Gemmata obscuriglobus: one gene and its partner. The main gene of each other region encodes a partner of the protein of the gene in region 2 in a complex. Links are inferred from orthologs where the notes say so. Each region holds a gene or a part of one and is shown on either strand. Other genes may lie near its edges.

Region 1 (3,133 bases), 440 kb from region 2 along the record:
CCGAGAACAGCCAGAACAGCGCGGTGCCGATCACGTCCGGCATCGGGCGGCCGAACGTGGAGACGAGCCACGCGACCAGCACCGCGGTGGAGCCTATGAGGGCCGCGATGCCGCCGGGTACGAACCGCCCCCGCGGCCGCGGCAGCAGCAGGTAGAACCCGACGACACCGAGCAGCGCGGCAAGGGCCAGTTGCCCGCCGGCTTGCTGCGTCGAACTGAGCGCGAGCAGGTTCATGCGTAGTTCGTGATGGGTGTCACAAGCGTAACGACAATGGTATATGAGGCCGGGACCGCTTTCGGTAAGCGCGAAATCCGAACCGGGCGGTCACGCGCCCCGGTTCCGGTTGCCGGGTTCCGACTTTCGCGGTCGCGTCAGGCGGGCGGGGCCTCGCTCGCCGGGCCGAGCTTGCCCGACTGCGTCCGCACCGGGTCGGTGCCCGCCTTGGTGGTGGTGTCGAACACGCTGAGCAGCTTCTCCTTGTCGAACACCATCTGCTCGCGGCTCAGCCCGGTCAGGTCGTAGAGCGTTGTCAGCTCGATCGCGTCCACGGGGCACGCCTCCTCGCACATCCCGCAGTAGATGCAGCGCAGCTCGTCGATGACGAACGTCTCGGGGTACTTCTCGCGGCCGTCCTTCTGCCAGTCGGCCGGGGCCGGGGCGGCCACGATGTCGATGCAGTGGGCCGGGCACGCGGTGGCACACATGTAGCACGCCACGCACTTCACGCGGCCCGCGGCGTCGCGGTTGAGCCGGTGGACACCGCGGTAGTTCGGCGTCAGCTTCGGCTCCTGCTCGGGGTACTGCTCGGTGATCTTGGGCTTCACCATGTGCCCGAGCGTCGTCTTCAGCCCGGCGACGAGCGCGGGGATGTAGAGCTGCTCCCACAGCCCGAGCTTGGCCTCTTCGACCCACGTCACGTCGTTCTCGGCGAGCGGCATAAGGCACCGTGTCCTGACACCCCGCCTGTCATGCGGCGGGGGCGATTCGGGGCGAGGAGCGGGTCAGCGTCCGGCGTACGTGACGCCCGCGGGGAGCCCCGGCGGCAGCTTCACGACTTTCCGCTTCGGGTTGGTGACGGTGCCGCTGGTCCGGGCGCCCAGCACGCCGGCCCCGAAGAACAGCACCACGTTCACGCCCGTGAGCACCAGCAGCGACCACCCGAACTGCTTCACGAAAATTACGGCCAGCAGGTTCAGCAGGGCCAGCGGGATCATGACCTTCCACGCGAGGTTCATGAGCTGGTCGAACCGGAACCGGGGGATGGTCCACCGCACGAACTGGGCGAACACGCACAGCGCGACCATTTTGCTCACGAGGATGAGCAGCTTCAGCACCGCGGTGACGATCACGTTCGAGGAGACCGCTTCGAGCCCGAAGAAGCTCCACCCGCCGAGGAACAGCACCGCCACCATGAAGCTGCCGGTGACGAGGTGGACGTACTCCGTCAGCAGCATGAGCCCCAGCTTGAGCGAGCTGTACTCGGTGTGGTAGCCGCCGACCAGCTCCTGCTCGGCTTCGGGGAGGTCGAACGGCAGCCGGCTGCTCTCCGCGTAGCCGCTGGCGAGGAACAGCAGGAACGCGAGCGGCTGGAATAGGACGAGCCACCAGTTGTTCCCGATCGAGAGCGACGCGGCCAGTTGGCCCAGCACCGCGTCCCCGCTGCTGGCGCCGGCCTGCCAGGCGATGATCTTTTCGGGGTTCAGCGACCCCACGATCAGGAACACCCCGAGGACCGACATGCCGAGCGGGATCTCGTAGCTCACGATCTGTGCGGAGCTGCGGAGCGCGCCGAGGAGCGAGTACTTGTTGTTCGCGCTCCACCCGGCCAGGATCACGCCGTACACCGCCAGCGACCCGAGGGCGAAGATGTACAGCACGCCGATGTCCAGGCCCGGCGCGATCGCGAAGTTGACGCTTTCCTGGTACGCCTTCTGTTGCGCCTCGAACGTCGCCACGGCGCCGGGGCCGGCCACGACCGCGTCCGGCTGCGGGGTTGTCTGGCCGAACGGCACGACCGCCAGCGCCAGCAGCGCCGTCCCCACCGCGACCGCCGGGGCGAGCAGGTAGAAGACCTTGTCGACGTGGTCGGGGATGACCTCTTCCTTCAGGAAGAACTTCCCGCCGTCGGCGAGCGGCTGGAGCAGCCCGCCGGGGCCGACGCGGTTCGGCCCGACGCGGTCCTGCATCCAGGCGGAGATCTTGCGCTCGCCCAGCGTGAGGTACCCGCACACGCCCAGCACGCCGCCGATGAGGCCGACGATCAGAATCGCGGTGATGACAAGGGGGTCGAGGGTCGGCATGGTGTCTCGGTCTTGGCGAGCGGGGGGCGTCAGCCCCCCGAGTTCTCGTTTACGAACACGCAGTCGTCGGGCCACGAAGGTCGTGTGAAACCGGTCTGCGTCGCGGGCTTACGCCCCTCGCTGGCCGGCGACTTCCAGCGCCAGCCGCGTTTCCGGGGCCAACGCGCCGAAGAACGGCACCGCCTTCGCAAGTTCCTTGCGCACCGCGTCGGGTTGCACCAGCCCGCGCCGCCCCAGCAGGTCGAAGGCGAGCTGGAGTTCCGTCCGCGCCTCGACCGGCGGCTTCGCGGCCCGCGGGAAGGTCTGCACGTAGTTCGCGTGGTTCACGAACGTGCCGTCCTTCTCGAAGCCGGTCGTCGCCGGCAGGATGTACTTTGCCGAGGCGGTCACCACCGTCGGCAGGAGGTCCTGCGCGACCAGCAGCGCGGGCGCCTTCCAGCCGGTCGGCACGAGGGCGTCGAGGTGTGACTTATCGGGATAGCCGCCGCAGAACCACATCGCCGCGAGACTTTCGCCCGCAACGGTCGCGAACGGGATGACGGCGCCCTGGAGCTGCTTCAGCACCTCTTCGACGCCGCGGCGGTTCGGGGCCTTCTCCGCGCGGATGGTGAACTTGACGGGTTCAACGGATTCGCCGCGCACGTTCTTGGGGTACTTGTCGTCCTCGCCCACCACGGGGACCGGCCCGAGCACCAGCCGCACGTCCGGGGCGAGTGACTTGAAATAGCTCCCGAGCAGGAACGCCTCTTCCGCGGTCAGGAACGGCGACAGGACCGCGACCACGCCCTTCGGGGAGGTCTTCACGGCGTCGGCGAACTCCTGCTTGATCTGC
Region 2 (3,281 bases):
GCGAAGAATCAGTTCGCGGAACCGCGGCAGGTGTTCGCAGGCCGCGAGCGCCCGCGCGCCCTCGTCCGCGATCGGGTTCATCGACAGGTTCAGCCCCGGGCCGTGCAGCCGGCCCAACAGCGGCGAGCGCGCGAGCGCGACCGCACCGCGGTCGCCGATGCCGGTGTTCTGCACCTCCAGCACGTTGAGCGTCTGTGCCAGTGGCGATTCAACGAGTGCAACCAGCCCGTCGCACCCAAGTCCGTTGCGGTACGCGACCAGTGATACGAGCTGTCGAAGGTGTGGCGCGTGTGCGAGTTGCCGCACCCCGGCCGCCGTGAGTTGCGTGGCCGACACGTTCAGCGCCGAAAGGTTGGTCAGCGCCGCGGACGACAGGAACGCGGCGTCGGCGTCACTCAGCGCGGCCCGCACCGCGAGCCGCTGCACGTTCGACACATTGGCCCCTGCCATCAGCCGCAGGAACCCGGCGTCGAGTGCCGGGGGGAACAGGACCAGCTCGCGGACCAGTCCGAATTTCGCACTGCGGAGTAGCCGGCGGCACCGCCGCTCGTCGGTGTCTCCCGGGTCCGGACGGGGGCGCAAGAGGGTCGGGAATTCGGCCGCGCCCACGGCGAGCCGGACGCCGAAATACGGTCGCATCGGGTCCGGGAGTGCGAGCCGTTCCAGCTCGCGCGATGCGGCCACATCGACGCACGCCTCCTCGGTCCAGGCGGCCAGGGGCGACGCGAACCACGCCCCCAGTTCGGGGTCGTCGACCGTTTCGGCGCGCAGGTCGATGTTCAGCAGCCCGCGCGTGAACCGCCACGGTTTGAACGGGGTCAGCGGTTCGAAGGTGAACGGCTGCGGGGGCCGCGCGGCGGCGAGCTGTTGGGCGAACCCGAACACCGGGTGCGTGAGTTCGTGGAGCCGGCGCGGGAGCGAACCGAGCCACCCCTCCGCGTGCGCCACCAGCAGCCGCCGCTCCTCGGCGCGGAGGGCCGCAACGTGCCCCTCGTCGCAGGTGGGCCGGGCGAGTTCGACCTGCACGCGCAGCAGCGCGGCGCGCGCCCGGGCGTCGCCGGGCGACGGTAGACCGGACACGTCAGCGTGTTCGTCGAGCCAGTCCGCGAGCACCAGCCGCGGGGTGTCATCGGCCGGGGCCGCGCGACAGCTCGCGAGCAGCCCGAGCAGGTCCGGGTTCAGCGGTGGGGGCACGGGCAGTTCCCTCTGACGGCCCCGGCGCCGGCGTGAAACGGCGGCGCCGGGGCGGAATATCCTTGCGAGCGGGCGCGCGGCGGTTTATCCCTATTCTTGCAGCGCGAACAAGAGGCCCTCTCCCAACTGTCCGCCCGATGTCGTTACCGGTTATTCTGTTCGCCGTGGTCGGCGCCGCCACCTGCGCTTCCGCACTTGGTGTGGTGGCCGCGCGCGACGTGGTGCGCATGGCGGTGTGGCTGCTGTTCACGCTGGTCGGCGTCTCACTGATCTACTTCTTGCTCGGCGCCGAGTTCGCGGGCGCCGCGCAGCTCATCGTGTACGTCGGCGGCACGCTGGTGCTGGTCGTGTTCGGAGTGATGCTGACCGCACACGGTCCGCTCCGTGAACTGCGGACTCGGCGCACCGAGTGGTTCGTCGGCGGTGCGCTCGGCGTCGCGCTGTTCACGCTCCTGGCGGTCGTCTCGTTGAAGCTCGGCTCCCCGACCGCGGGCGAAGATCCCCTTCCCGGCCCCGGGCCGCTCGGGATGAGCTTTCTGGGCGCCACCGACACCAGCCCGAAGGGAGCGGTGAGCGGGACGCCGACCGGCGGCGTGGTGCGAACCCCGACGGCGTACCTGTTGCCGTTCGAGATCGTGTCGGTTCACCTGCTGGTGGTGCTGGTCGGAGCCGCCTACCTCGCCCGCGCGAAGAGGAAGCGACCCCAGGCATGAACGAACTCGGCCTGACACCGTTCTTGCTGCTCTCCGCGTTCCTATTCGCGTGCGGGGTGGTGTGCGTGACCACGAAGCGGAACGCGATCGGCGTTCTGATGGGCGTTGAGCTGATCCTGAACGCGGCGAACGTGAATCTCGTCGCCTTCGCGCGCTTCAACCCCGCGTTCCGGCTCGAAGGTCAGGTGTTCGCGCTTCTGGTGGTCGTACTCGCGGCGGCAGAGGCCGCAGTGGCACTGGCCATCATCCTGAACTTTTACAACAACCACTCCACCGTGGACGTGGACGAAGCAAAGAACCTCCGGGGGTAGTGCTGGGGGCTTGGTGGCTGTGCTTGGTGTTCGGTACTCGGCCTCGGCGCGGGATGCGGCCCTGGTGTGAAGAGAAGCTCCGAAACACTGACACGAAACGCCAAGCACCGAGCACCAAACACGAGCGATGCTCGACTGGTTTCAGGTCGTTCCGGGTCGGCTGTACGTGCTCGCCACGCTGCTGCCGCTCGCCGCGTTCGTGCTCCTGCTCGTCGCGGGCGCGGTGCGGGCGCTGTGCCGCCCGTTCCGCGACCAGAGCGGCTTCGGCGGCCGTCTGTATTGGCTGTACGGCGGAGACGCGCCGCTCAAAACCGGCGCGTACCTCGCCACCCTCCTCATCGCCAGTTCGGCTGTACTCGGCATTGTTGGGCTGGTGACCCTCCTGACCGACTCTTCGACCGGCGATCAGCGGGCGGCACGCTGGTCCGAGCGGGCGGACTGGGTCCGCCTCGGGCCGCTCGATTCCAGCCCGCCACCGGTTTGGGCTCGGCAGCACGCCGCCGACCCGCTGCTCCCCACACCCAAACCGGCGCTCGCGCTCGAACTGGGCTACAAGGTCGACGAACTGACCGCGGTCGTGTTCGCGATGGTCACGGTGATTGGGACGCTGATCTTCGTGTTCTCGCTCGGCTACATGAAAGACGAATTGCAAGAGGGGGTAATAGTCGACCTACACGCCCCGCTTCCTGTCGGCAGGGGCAGCGAAGGCACAGCGGAATTGAGCCACGCAACCGATACCCGTGACACGCATTCCCCCCTCCCCTTCAGGGATGGAAGTCCGGGGGGTGGAGGTCGGCCTTCCACCCGCCGCGGTCGGTTCGGGCGGTTCTTCCTGTACTTGTCGCTGTTCAGCTTCTCGATGCTGAACCTCGTCATCGCGGACAACCTGTTTCAGGTGTTCGTCGGTTGGGAGCTGGTCGGGGTTTGCTCGTTTTTCCTCATCGGGTTCTACTACGAGCGCCCGAGCGCGAGCCGGGCGGCGAACAAGGCGTTCATCGTGAACCGGGTCGGCGACGCCGGGTTCCTGATCGGCATCCTGATCGCGTGGACGTATTTGGGCACC

What was found.
Region 1: the proteins of GobsT_RS15410 (region 2) and GobsT_RS13430 are in contact, whole or in part, in a cryo-EM structure (PDB 7NYH), measured with the Escherichia coli proteins. The link is inferred for Gemmata obscuriglobus from one-to-one orthologs.

The regions. Positions count from the first base shown.
Region 1 is NZ_CP042911.1:3,257,215-3,260,347, forward strand. The notes cover bases 153-2,976. They hold GobsT_RS13430 (complex I subunit 1/NuoH family protein), read right to left. Parts: upstream 2,302-2,976; coding sequence 1,003-2,301; downstream 153-1,002. Other genes in these bases: GobsT_RS13420 (NADH-quinone oxidoreductase subunit J family protein), read right to left, coding at 153-235; GobsT_RS13425 (NuoI/complex I 23 kDa subunit family protein), read right to left, coding at 373-939; GobsT_RS13435 (NADH-quinone oxidoreductase subunit G), read right to left, coding at 2,410-2,976. Outside these bases: more of GobsT_RS13420, read right to left, coding at 1-152; more of GobsT_RS13435, read right to left, coding at 2,977-3,133. UniProt on the Escherichia coli protein: NDH-1 shuttles electrons from NADH, via FMN and iron-sulfur (Fe-S) centers, to quinones in the respiratory chain. The immediate electron acceptor for the enzyme in this species is believed to be ubiquinone.
Region 2 is NZ_CP042911.1:3,700,875-3,704,155, reverse strand. Bases 148-3,119 are described here. They hold GobsT_RS15410 (NADH-quinone oxidoreductase subunit J family protein), read left to right. Parts: upstream 148-1,331; coding sequence 1,332-1,907; downstream 1,908-3,119. Other genes in these bases: GobsT_RS40800 (NADH-quinone oxidoreductase subunit L), read left to right, coding at 2,346-3,119; nuoK (NADH-quinone oxidoreductase subunit NuoK), read left to right, coding at 1,904-2,218; GobsT_RS15415 (TIGR02996 domain-containing protein), read right to left, coding at 148-1,194. Also shown: more of GobsT_RS15415, read right to left, coding at 1-147; more of GobsT_RS40800, read left to right, coding at 3,120-3,281. UniProt on the Escherichia coli protein: NDH-1 shuttles electrons from NADH, via FMN and iron-sulfur (Fe-S) centers, to quinones in the respiratory chain. The immediate electron acceptor for the enzyme in this species is believed to be ubiquinone.